Regions from separate parts of the Variovorax sp. GrIS 2.14 genome, predicted to be linked through region 2. Evidence: predicted binding sites of a transcription regulator. Region 2 holds the regulator's gene; the other holds the start of a gene.

Region 1 (5,942 bases), on a different contig from region 2:
GTCGATGGCTTTCACCGGAAGCATCAGCGTGCCGAGCCAGCCGTAACGCCGGTCGCCGACCATCGCGCGGTACCAGTACTGCGTTTGCAGGAAGCCTCCGAACCAGCGGCGACGCTGGCGCAGAAAGGGCATCACGCCGCTCGGCGCATCGGTGTGCGCCTGTGCATCGCCGAGCACGCGCACGGTCCACGGCAATCCGTGCGCTTGCGCATAGCGGTGCAGGCGGTGAATGAGCTCGTAGTCCTCGACCAGGCAGTCGGTGTCGAAACCGCCCACCGCACGCACTGCGTCGAGCCGGAAACCGGCGAACGCGCCGGAGATCAGCAGCAGCCCGTCGACCCGCATCCATGCGTAGCGCGACAGAAAATTACGGATGTACTCATACGTCTGAAACCACTGGAAGCAGCGGCCCGCCAGTGTGCGGCTGCACACCGGCGTGATGACGCCCGTCGCGGCCACGAGATCGGGCTCGGCCGAAAACGCATTGCGCACGGCCGCGATGGCCTTGACGTCGAGCAGCGTATCGCCGTCGACCGTGAGCACCGTGTCGGTGTCTATGCAGGCAATGGCGGCATTCAGCGCCACCGCTTTGCCACCGTGCGGCAACCGCAGCCAGAAGAGGCCGGGGTGGCTGGTGCTGGGAGCGCTCAACTGTCCGAAGGCGGGCCGCGCGAGGCCGTAGCGCGTCACGAGCAAGTCGGCGGTTCCGTCGGTAGAGCCATCGTCGGCGATGACGATGCGATCGGGCACATCGGTCTGGCCGAGCAACGCGGCCAGCGTGACCGGCAACACGGCCGCTTCATTGTGCGAGGCGACGATCACGCCCAGCGTATCGCGCTGCACGTCCGTCGCGCCGACGCGCGCAGGCAAAGCGGCGGGCCGTCGCAGGATCGGCAACGTGTGCCAACCGACGAAGAGCAGCAACACGGTGTCGTACAGCACATACGCCACCCCGACCGACCAGCCCCACACGCCGCCAACCTTGAAGGCCATCGCGAAAAGGGCGATCCACAACACGAGCACGCTGCTGTGGATCAGCACGCTGACCAGCGGCGTGGGCGGCGGAGTGAGCCGCGGGGATGCGGCCACGAACGCGCTGCGAAGGGAATCGTTCAAGGAAAGGATGCTCGAAAAAGTGCCCGGGAAGATGCCCGAAAAGAGGCCGTTAACGCAGGGGACAATCGCCCCGGTTCATAAGCTGAGTCGGTTCTGCCCTGAAAATTCCCTCGATGCTCCCACACGCCCGCTACACCAAGACCGCCATGCTGTTGCACTGGCTCATCGCCGCGCTGATGGCGGTCAACATCGCGTTGATCCTGGCGGTCGACCACTTTCCCGACGACTGGGTTCGACCTGCGGTCGACACCCACAAGTCGATCGGCATCACGGTCCTCGGTCTGGTGATCTTGCGGCTTCTGTGGCGCTTTACGCACCGGCCGCCGGCGATGCCCCTTTCTTACGGTCGGCTCGAAAGCTTCGCCGCACACGCTGCACACGGCACGCTGTATGCATTGATGATCTTGCTGCCCCTGTCGGGCTGGATGCACGACTCGGCCTGGAAAGACGCCGCCGCCCATCCGATGCACCTTTTCGCCCTGGTGCCCTGGCCGCGCATCGGCTGGATCATGAACATCGAGCCCGCGACCAAGGAGATGCTGCACGACAAGTTCGGTGCGCTGCACATCTGGGCCGGCTACATCCTGTACGGGCTGTTCGCGCTGCACGTGGCGGGTGCCCTCAAGCACCAGTTCATCGACAAAGAACCCGAACTCCAGCGCATGCTTCCATGAACTTTCCGCCAGATTCCGACGCCGGCGCCCGCGCCTTCATCGAACGCATCGACGCGCTGTCGACGCACCACGATCCGGTGCACGAAGGCGTGCGCGTGCACTGGCGCCGCTTCGGCAACACCGAGACCGACATCACCTACCCGCCGCTGGTGTTGTTGCACGGCGGCCATGGCAGCTGGATGCACTGGATCCGCAATGTCGAGGCGCTGTCGGCCGAACACACGCTGTGGTTGCCCGACATGCCGGGCTTCCTCGACTCCGACAAGCCTTTGCCGATGGCCGACGGCCAGGCGCCGATCGATCCGTTGCTGACGGCGCTGGGCGGCACGCTCGACATGCTGATCGGCGCCGATACGCCAGTCGACCTCGGCGGGTTCTCCTTCGGCGGACTGGTGGCGTCGACCTTCGCCACGCGGCGTCCGGTGCGTCGGCTGGCGCTGGTCGGCAGCGGCGGCCATGCGTCGCTGCGGCGCCTCACGCTGGACATGATCAACTGGCGCCGCCCGGTCGATCGCGAAGCCGAGCGTGTCGCCTTGAAGCACAACCTCGACGCGCTCATGCTGCACGACAAGGCTTACGATCCGCTGGCTTTCGAGATCCACGACGTGTCGTGCCACGGCACGCGATTCCGCAGCAAGGACGTGTCGATGGCCGGTGGGCTGCAGGCGGCGATCGACACGCTGACCTGTCCCTTGCTGCTGATGTGGGGTGAGTACGACGTCACCGCCGACCCGCGGCCGCTGGTGGCGCGATTGACTGCCGGTCATCCGAATCGCGGGGGCGCGGTGGTCAATGGCGCCGGTCACTGGACGCAGTACGAGCGCGCCGACGAAGTCAACCGTCAGCTGCTGCGCTTCTTCGACTGATGCCGATGTAGCGCACGCGGCCCGTGTCCTTCCAGCCGCGCAGCGCTGTTGCTGGGCTTGCCCTCTGCAGTTCGCACGGATCGCAGGGCGGAGTAAGTGAATCTGGCATCGTGCCGGCAATGATCGCCTGAGAGTGTTGCAAAGAAGTGGTTGGGGTTTTCGGAATACTGTATAAAAATACAGTTAACGATTCATCATGGGCCTCCCTTCCTTCGATTCCTTTTCCCCGTCCGCGCGCCAGAACGTCTGGCGCGGTGACGAGCTGGGCAGCGCCGACATGCCCGTGCTCGGCACCGGCCACCCCGCGCTCGACGCCGAGCTGCCGGGGGGCGGCTGGCCGATCGGCGCGATGACCGAGGTGCTGCAGGCGGCACCTGAAGCGCATGTCTGGCAACTGCTGCTGCCGGTGCTGTCTCGCGCGGTCGAAACGCGGGGCGGGCCGGTGGTATTGATCGGCGCACCTTACGAGCCCTTCGGCCCGGCGCTCGCCGCCGCGGGGTTGCCGGTCGAGGCGCTGATGTGGGTGCGCAGCGAGGCGTCTGCCGCACGGCTCTGGGCTTGCGAGCAGGCCTTGCGTTGCGCCGACGTGGCGGGCGTTCTGGCGTGGTTGCCGCAGGCGCGCGTGGGCGAGTTGCGCAGGCTGCAACTCGCTGCGGCACAGCATGAGGGGCTGTTGTTCGTCTTCAGGCCTGAATCCATGGCGCAGTCGGCTTCACCGGCGCGGTTGCGGCTGCAGGTGGTTCCGGCAGAAGGCGGGCAGATGGATGTCCATTTGCTGAAGCGCCGTGGCCCGCCGCTGGCAATGCCCTTGACTTTGCCCGCCCGCAGCGAGCGCATGACGGCGTTGCTGGCGGCCAGCCAGTTGCGGCGCAAGCGGCGCATGCAAGAACTGCAAGGCGCGCAAGAAGAAGCAAATCCCGGCACGACCGTGGTCCGTCTGGACTTGCGCAGGAAGGAGGGGCAATTGCATGCAATGGATCGCGTTGCGGTGGCAGCCTGAAGAAGACAGGGCACCTGTGGCTGCAACGGCACCGATGCCTGGCGCGCCAGCCGCCGACACGCCTGTCGCTGCGCCTCCTTCCATCGAAACCCTCGGCTGGTGGGCGCTGCAATTCACGCCGCGTGTCACATGGCTCGACGAAGCGCTTCTGCTCGAAGTCTCGGCCTGCGAGCGGCTCTGGGGCGGGCAGCAGTCGTTGATGCGCCTGATGACCGCTTGGAACCCGGCGCCCGGCACGCGCATCCAGAAAGTGCAGGGCGCCAATGGCTTGATCGCGCTGGCACGGCTGCGGCTGTTCGCGCGCGGCCACAAGCCGCCCGTCGATGTGCCGGCCGCCTTGCCGCTCGGCGCGCTCACGGCTGCACGCGAGCATCTCGACGTGCTGGAGCGCATGGGCTGCCGCACCTGGGGCGACGTGGCGGCGCTGCCGCGCGGCGGTCTTTCGCGGCGCTTCGGCACGACGCTGCGTGAGACGCTCGACATGGCGTGGGGCTTGCGCCCAGAGAAGCACACGTGGCTTACCTTGCCCGATGTGTTCGACCAGAAGCTCGAACTGCCGGCGCTGGCCGAGAACGCGCATGAACTCATGTGGTCGGCCAACCGCTTGTTGTCGGCACTGCAGATCTGGCTGCGCGCGCGCCAGCGCGGCGTGCTGGCGCTCGAACTCGAATGGACGCTCGATTTGAGACGCTTCAACGGGGTGAACCTGCCGCCGCATCAGAGCATCACCGTGCGTACCGCCGAGCCCACGCAAGACATGGCGCATCTGCGCAAACTGATGAGTGAGCGGCTGGCGCTGACCCAGCTCGGTGCGCCTGCGAGCTGGTTGCGCTTGCGCTCGCTCGACACGTCGCCCTGGGCCGGCGCGAGCACGAGCTTCCTGCCTGAAGACAACCGCAAGGGCGACAAGCTGCACGAGCTGGTGGAGCGGCTGAGTGCGCGCTTGGGGGCGCAGCAGGTGCAGGTGCCGGTGGCCCTGGCGGACCATCGACCGGAGGCGATGCAGGCGTGGGGCCCGGCGTTGCGGAGGGGGCTTGCTACGGGCCGTCGCGGGGGGAGCCCCCATCCCTGCCTTCCCCCCAGGGGAGAGGGCGTAAGTACCTTTCCGCCCTGGCTGCTGCGCCAGCCGCTGCGCCTCGAAATACGCGCCGGGCATCCCTGGTACCACGGGCGGTTGCGGCGACTGGTCGGTCCGCAGCGGCTCGAAGGCGGGTGGTGGGCCGACGACCATAACGAAGGCGGCGAGCCGATGGCGCGCGATTATTACGTCGCGGAGAGCCCCGAGGCCGGTCTGGTCTGGGTTTATCGCGAGCGAACTTCCGCCTTGCGCGGAACGAATGAAACGCGCTGGTTCCTGCAGGGGATCTATGCCTGAACTCAGCGACAAACAGTTGATGGCGCGCCGTCCGGCCAAGCTGCATCCACTGCCACCGAAACAGCCGCCAGAGTTATCTACGTTACCAACGCTGCCCGACTACGCCGAGCTGCATTGCCTCACCAACTTCAGCTTTCAGCGCGGTGCCTCCCGACCGGAAGAGCTGGTCACCCAGGCCTATCACCTGGGCTACAAGGCGCTGGCGATTACCGACGAATGCTCGGTCGCCGGCATCGTGCGGGCGCATGTCGCCCTGCGCGACCATCCGCAGGCGCTGGACGACTACGAGCATGAGCACGCCGACGAACCACCGCTCACGCGCAACCCCGATTTCCGGCTGCTCTTCGGCAGCGAGTTCGGCTTCGACCGTTTCAAGCTGGTGGCGATTGCGCATGACCTCGAAGGCTGGGGCAATCTCTGCGAATTCATCACCGCAGCGCGTACCACCAGCGCGCCCAAAGGCGAATACCGTGTGACATGGCCGGGGGGCGGCAGCGATGAAGTTCAGGTCGGCCACGAAAAAAAGACCGAAAGCGAGGTCGCATCGCTGCAGCACTGCGAAATCCTTCTTGCGCCGCATCGCACGGTCGACGTCGACGCTTTATCGGCCGACGTCGCGCACGCCCAAACCTTGTTCGGCGACCACCTCTGGATCGCCGTCGAACTGCTCAACGAGATGGACGACGACCTGTGGCTGCTCACGCTCGAGCAGGTCAGCCAAGCCACCGGCGTACCGTTGGTCGCGGCTGGCGACGTGCACATGCACAAGCGGTCGCGCAAGCCACTGCACGATGTGGTCACTGCAATCCGCGAGGGCAGGAGCGTGGCCGAATGCGGCTTCGCGCTGCAGTCCAATGCCGAGCGGCATCTGCGCCCACGCTTGCGGCTGGTCGACTTGTACCCGCCGGAAT
Region 2 (5,942 bases):
CCACCACTTTGCCCCCTGCTGCCGTTCCGCCAGCGGCGCGCCCACGCGCTCCGCATCGTCCGGGTGTCGATCTGGACCTGGCCGAGTTCGACAAGACGGCCTACGAAACGATGCCGGCACCCATCGAGGTACCCGCTCCGCCGGCAGAGCGTGAGAAAAATCCGCACATCATCGACTTTGATCTTTTTGATCCGGCAACCGAGGCCGAAATCGCGCCGAAGAAGTCGCCAGACACAAAACGCTGAGGTCAGGCTCGGGGCCTCGGCGTTTTACGCCGTGACGACAGGCCTCTGAGCGCGATCGACCAAAAAGCTCAGTAGCATCGCGGCCAGCACCGTCGCGAGGCCGACCCAGTGCATGGAATCGATCGCGTCATGTGCAAGCATCCAGCCGCCAGCGCCAGCACCCACTGCCTGACCGATGTAGATGCCGGAGCTGTTGAGCGCGACAGAGCCGGACGCAAGTGTCGGTGCCAAGCCCACCAAGCGCGCTTGCTGCGCTGAGTTGGCAGCAAAGCAGCCCAGACCCCAAGGCACCAGAACCAGGGCCATCGATGCCATGGTCATCCCCAGCGGCCAGAGCAGCAGGCTCACCGCGATCATCGCTGTGGTGAGCATGACCATGCGCCCCGCGCCCAGCCGATCGATGTTCCGGCTGACCAGTACGTTGCCGATGAGACCGCATGCGCCAAACCATGCCCACATGAGGCTGAGCGATGTCGCGTCCGCGTTCAGTGTCAGCTTCAAGATCGGGGCGAAGTAGCTCGACAACACGAATTGCCCGACGCCCTGCAATGCGGTGACCGACACCACGCCCATGAGGATCGGACTCTTCAAGACGCGCCCCCAGGCTGCGCGTGACAAGGCGGCCGGATGAATGTGGGCCGGCAGAGTGAACCAGATGCCGATCGCGCTTGCAACCGAGAGCGCCGAGATGACCATGAAGGCGCTGCGCCAGCCGAAGTGACCTCCAATGAGCGCGCCGATGGGAAGGCCCAGCACGGACGCCATCGACCAGCCGAGAAAAACGAAGGTGACGGCCCTGCCGCGCTGCTCGGGCTGTACGAGCAGGCCAGCGCAGGCAGCCGACTGCGCAGTGAAAATCGCAGGCGCGATCACCGTCAGTGTGCGCACCAGCAGCAAACCACCAAAGTCGCTCGTCAGCGCGCCGACGGCATGGCCAGCCGCATACCAGAGCATGGTGCAGGCGAGGAGCACGCGGCGGTCCCACCCGGCGAACACGGCTGCCAGCAGCGGTGCGCCAAGGCACATCACGATGGCCGCCACCGTGATGAGCTGCCCGGCCGTCGCTGCGCTAACCGCCAGCGACGCGCTGATCTCGTTGAGCGTGCCGGGCACCACCATGACCCCGGTGCCGATGACGAAGTTACCGGCAAGCAGAGCCCATAGCGCGCCTGGGAGCGGCGGGCGCACCGCCGATGTCAACGTCGAACCTGCAGCGCGCCCGGGTTGACGATGTTGGTCGGGTTGCCCTTGATAAAGCTCACAACGTTGTCGAAAGCCTGACCGAAATAGAGCTCGTAGCTGTCTTGCTCGACATATCCGATGTGCGGCGTGCAGATGCAATTCTCGAGCCGCAGCAGAGCATGTCCTTGCAGCGGTGGCTCGCTTTCGAAAACGTCGATAGCGGCAAGCCCGGGACGGCCGCGATTGAGCGCAGCCAGCAAGGCGTCGGGCTCGACCAGTTCAGCGCGTGAGGTGTTGACGAAGAGGGCGGTCGGCTTCATGCGAGACAAGTCCTCCAGCTTGACGGCACCGCGCGTCTCTTCGTTGAGCCGTAGGTGGACCGACAGCACGTCTGCGGCCATGAAGAAGGCCTCTCGGCTCGGCGCGACCTGAAAGCCATCGGAGCGCGCCTTGGCGCAGCTGGCCTCACGGCCCCAGATCACCACCTGCATACCAAATGCCTGGCCGTAGCGCGCGACCAGTTGACCGATACGGCCGTAGCCCCATATGCCGAGCGTCTTGCCCTTCAGCACCGAGCCGAGGCCGAAATTGGCCGGCATCGACGCCGATTTAAGGCCTGACTGCTGCCACGCGCCGTGCTTCAGATTGCTGATGTACTGCGGCAGACGGCGCATCGCCGACATGATGAGCGCCCACGTCAGCTCGGCCGGGGCCAGTGGCGAGCCGGAACCTTCTGCCACCGCAATACCTTGCTCGCTGCACGCGGTGACGTCAATGTGACTGCCGACGCGGCCGGTCTGCGAAATCAGTTTGAGCTTGGGAAGCTTCTCGACCAGCTGCCGCGATATCTGCGTCCGCTCGCGAATGAGCACGATCACATCGGCGTCTTTCAAGCGCACCGAAAGTTGTCCGATGCCTTTGACGGTGTTCGTATAAACCTTGGCTGCGTAGGCGTCGAGTTTGGCGGCGCAGCGCAGCTTGCGCACCGCGTCCTGGTAGTCGTCGAGGATCACAATGTTCATGACGTGCCATTGTGCCTCGCGTCATCGGCCTTAACAGGCAGTCGACGTCGTTGTCGCCACGTAAGGCGGCAACGAAATGTTCGTCAGTGAAGTCGATGGCGACCGTCGACTGTCTCGGCAGCCTCGAGTGCGGCCAGTCGATCTAGTTCGGCGCACACGTCCGCTATGCGACCCGAAATCACCACGCGGCCCGTGCGACGACCGGGCTCCTGCGGGTCAACGACACGCACCACGCGCAGCGGACGCGACGGCGAAACGGCGCTTGCGCAACCCGGCTCCGCCGCCCGCGAACCACATGACGGCCTGACCGCGACATAGCGCAAGCCGGTCGCGTTTCTGCGCGGCGATGCGGCGAGCCCTCTATTGGGCAACCAGCGATCGGCCAGCAACTGCATCGGCATCCATAGGTCGGCGAAGAGGTCTGAAAAAGTAAGCGAAGCGAGTCCCATGCGATCTCCAAATAGGTCAGAGGTTGAACACAGGCAGGATTGCTTGAACGGCTGTGCCAGGGTGATGGCTCTTCGCCATACGCCCGCCACCTGTCGCAGCCGGTTTTTGCGCGCTGAATGCGCGTAAGAAAGGTACTACCTCACATCAGCATCGTGTTGCGGATGAGGCCAACGGCGAGCCCTTCGATCTCGAAAGGTTCGCCAGGCTGCACGATGATGGTTGGATAATCTGGATTCTCGGCGTGTAGCTCGATGACTTGCTTGTTGCGGCGCAAACGTTTGACGGTCACTTCATCGCCCAGTCGCGCCACCACTATCTGCCCGTTACGCGCCTCCTTGGTGGACTGCACAGCCAGCAGGTCGCCATCCATGATCCCCGCGTCGCGCATCGACATGCCGCGGACCTTGAGCAAATAGTCGGGCTGCCGCTGGAACAGCGTGTTCTCGACGTAGTAGGTTCGATCGACATGCTCTTGCGCGAGGATGGGCGAACCGGCGGCTACGCGACCAATCAGCGGCAGCGCCAGTTGAGCCATGCCCGGCAGTGAAAGCGAAAACTGGTTGTTGCGCGACTCGTTGAGCGAACGGAGCGCATCGCCCCGAAGCCGGATGCCGCGCGACGTGCCACTGATGAGGTCGATGACGCCCTTGCGTGCCAAGGCCTGTAAGTGCTCTTCTGCCGCATTGGCCGATTTGAAGCCGAGTTCGGTTGCGATTTCTGCACGGGTGGGCGGCGCACCAGTGCTCGCGATGGCGCTCTGGATAAGGTCCAGAATTTGTTGCTGGCGGGCGGTAAGCTTCACTGCGAATTGCATGGGAACTCCTTGCGGCACTGGTTGAATGTCCAGTAGCTGTATTTTTAAACAGTTTTTCAAAGTTTGCAAGCCATGATGAAGTCAGAGGGATCGGAAGTGCGTCGCCTTGTGGTGCTGGGCACCGGGGGCACGATCGCCGGCCGTGCGGCATCCGCTGGGGACAACCTCGGCTACACCGCGGGCGAGGTGGGCGTCGCAGCTCTGCTCGCTGGGATTGGAGCGCCATCTGGCGTGACGCTAGTTGCCGAACAGGTCGCGCAGCTCGACAGCAAGGACATGAGCTTCGATGTGTGGCACAAGCTGGCGCAACGATGCATGCATTGGTCGAACGTGCCCGACGTGATCGGCATCGTCATCACGCACGGCACCGACACGCTCGAAGAGACAGCGTTTTTTTTGCACTCTGTGTTGCCTGCGGAGAAGCCCGTGGCGCTGACTTGCGCTATGCGCCCGGCCTCCGCACTCGCGCCCGATGGTCCGCAAAATGTGCGCGATGCGATTGCCGTAGCAGCGACCGCGGGCGCCCGCGGCGTGACCGTGGTGTGTGCAGGCACCATTCACAGCGCCATCGATGTCCAGAAGGTACACACCTACCGGCTCGATGCCTTCGCGTCCGGGGACGCCGGGCCGCTTGGCTATGTGGAAGAAGGGGCGGTGCGCCGCCTCCGTGACTGGCCGGGCGCCCCTGACGCCAAGGTCGGTACTGCCGGCCTCGACGCAGCAGTCAAACTCAAAGTGATCAGCACGGACGTCGAATGGCCGCGCGTGGAGATCATCATGAGCCACGCGGGTGCGACCGGTGCAGTCATCGATGCGCTGATGGCGCATGGCGCGGAGGATGCGGCCGGTCCGGTCCGCGGCCTCATCCTCGCTGCGACGGGCAACGGCACGCTGCACCACGCGATCGAAGCGGCCGCGGCTCGAGCGCACGCGGCCGGCATCGAAGTTCGACGTGCAACACGCTGCGTCAACGGCCGCATCCTGCCGCGCGGTGACGACACGTGGCCCGACGCCGGCGGCTTGTCCCCGGTCAAAGCGCGCATCGCGTTGATGCTTGAGTTGATGTTGGCTTCGCCACCTGTTTCGGCTTGAGGTGGCCTGGGGCTCAACCCATCAAAGGCGCAAAAAAAGCCGCCGCAGCGACTTCTTCGTTCGCCTCGAAGGCTACCTCAGCTGCTCAAAGCCGTCAGCGCGCGTTGCGTGATTTCGTCAACCGAGCCCACGCCACTGATGGCGCGGTATTTTGGCGCTGCCGTCGGATCAGACTTGGCCCAAGTCGCGTAATAGTCGACCAGCGGTCGCGTTTGCTCGCTGTAGACGTCGAGCCGCTTGCGGACGGTTTCTTCCTTGTCGTCTTCGCGCTGGATGAGTTCGTCGCCCGTGACGTCGTCGTGCCCAACGCGCTTCGGCGGGTTGAACTTGACGTGGTAGGTACGGCCTGAGGCCGGGTGCGATCGGCGACCGCTCATGCGATCGATGATGTCCGAGAAAGGCACGTCGATTTCAAGGACGTAGTCGAGCTTTACGCCCGCTGCACGCATCGAATCTGCTTGCGGAATGGTGCGCGGGAAGCCGTCGAACAAAAAGCCGTTGGCGCAGTCGGGCAATGCCAGCCGCTCCTTTACCAAATTGATGATGAGGTCGTCGCTCACCAACGCACCCGAAGCCATGACCGCCTTGGCCTGCAAACCGAGCGGCGTGCCGGCCTTGACGGCAGCCCGCAGCATGTCGCCGGTCGAGATTTGCGGAATGGCGTACTTCTGGCAGAGGAAGGCGGCTTGCGTGCCTTTGCCTGCCCCGGGGGCGCCCAACAAAATCAGTCTCATGGTGTCCTCGGAAGGTTCTTGGAATTTGTGTCGCGCCAAGCCTGCCGAGGCGTCGATCTACGGGGCAATGCCGGGCGGAGTCGGGTCGAGGATAGCATGCGACTTCGTGCTGAAATGCCGGCAAATCCCGCTTGCAGTTGCGGTCGCGATCAGGCTTTTTCAAAGATCGCGCGTACGCGCTGCAAGTCTTCAAGCGTATCGACGCCGGGACCCGGCGCCTGCTGCGAGACATGAACGGCGATCCGGTGTCCGTGCCACAGAACGCGCAGTTGTTCGAGTGCCTCGATGGCCTCGATCGGCGCTGGAGGCAGGTTTGGAAAGCGTTTCACGAAACCGGCCCGGTAGCCATAGATGCCGATGTGCCGCAAAGGCGGTGGCGTCGGCATCGCGGGGGTGGTGACCT

What was found. The regulator LexA, encoded in region 2, represses DNA repair genes until DNA is damaged. The targets are predictions, from matches to a motif close to ACTGTATNNNNATACAGT.
Region 1: imuA (translesion DNA synthesis-associated protein ImuA) is a predicted target of LexA. The motif match lies at 2,823-2,840, and genes of this name have one in related genera.

Annotation. Positions count from the first base shown of each region.
Region 1 is NZ_JBJXIA010000015.1:53,692-59,633, forward strand. Features, by position in the region: gene RCH10_RS21010 (glycosyltransferase family 2 protein) at 1-1,116, opposite strand, end outside; gene RCH10_RS21015 (cytochrome b) at 1,230-1,790, shown strand; gene RCH10_RS21020 (alpha/beta fold hydrolase) at 1,787-2,656, shown strand; gene imuA (translesion DNA synthesis-associated protein ImuA) at 2,853-3,656, shown strand; gene RCH10_RS21030 (DNA polymerase Y family protein) at 3,625-5,031, shown strand; gene RCH10_RS21035 (error-prone DNA polymerase) at 5,024-5,942, shown strand, end outside.
Region 2 is NZ_JBJXIA010000006.1:41,880-47,821, reverse strand. Features, by position in the region: gene RCH10_RS11945 (hypothetical protein) at 1-245, shown strand, start outside; gene RCH10_RS11940 (MFS transporter) at 270-1,433, opposite strand; gene RCH10_RS11935 (D-2-hydroxyacid dehydrogenase family protein) at 1,442-2,449, opposite strand; gene RCH10_RS11930 (hypothetical protein) at 2,533-2,898, opposite strand; gene lexA (transcriptional repressor LexA) at 3,039-3,713, opposite strand; gene RCH10_RS11920 (asparaginase) at 3,786-4,805, shown strand; gene adk (adenylate kinase) at 4,883-5,539, opposite strand; gene kdsB (3-deoxy-manno-octulosonate cytidylyltransferase) at 5,689-5,942, opposite strand, start outside.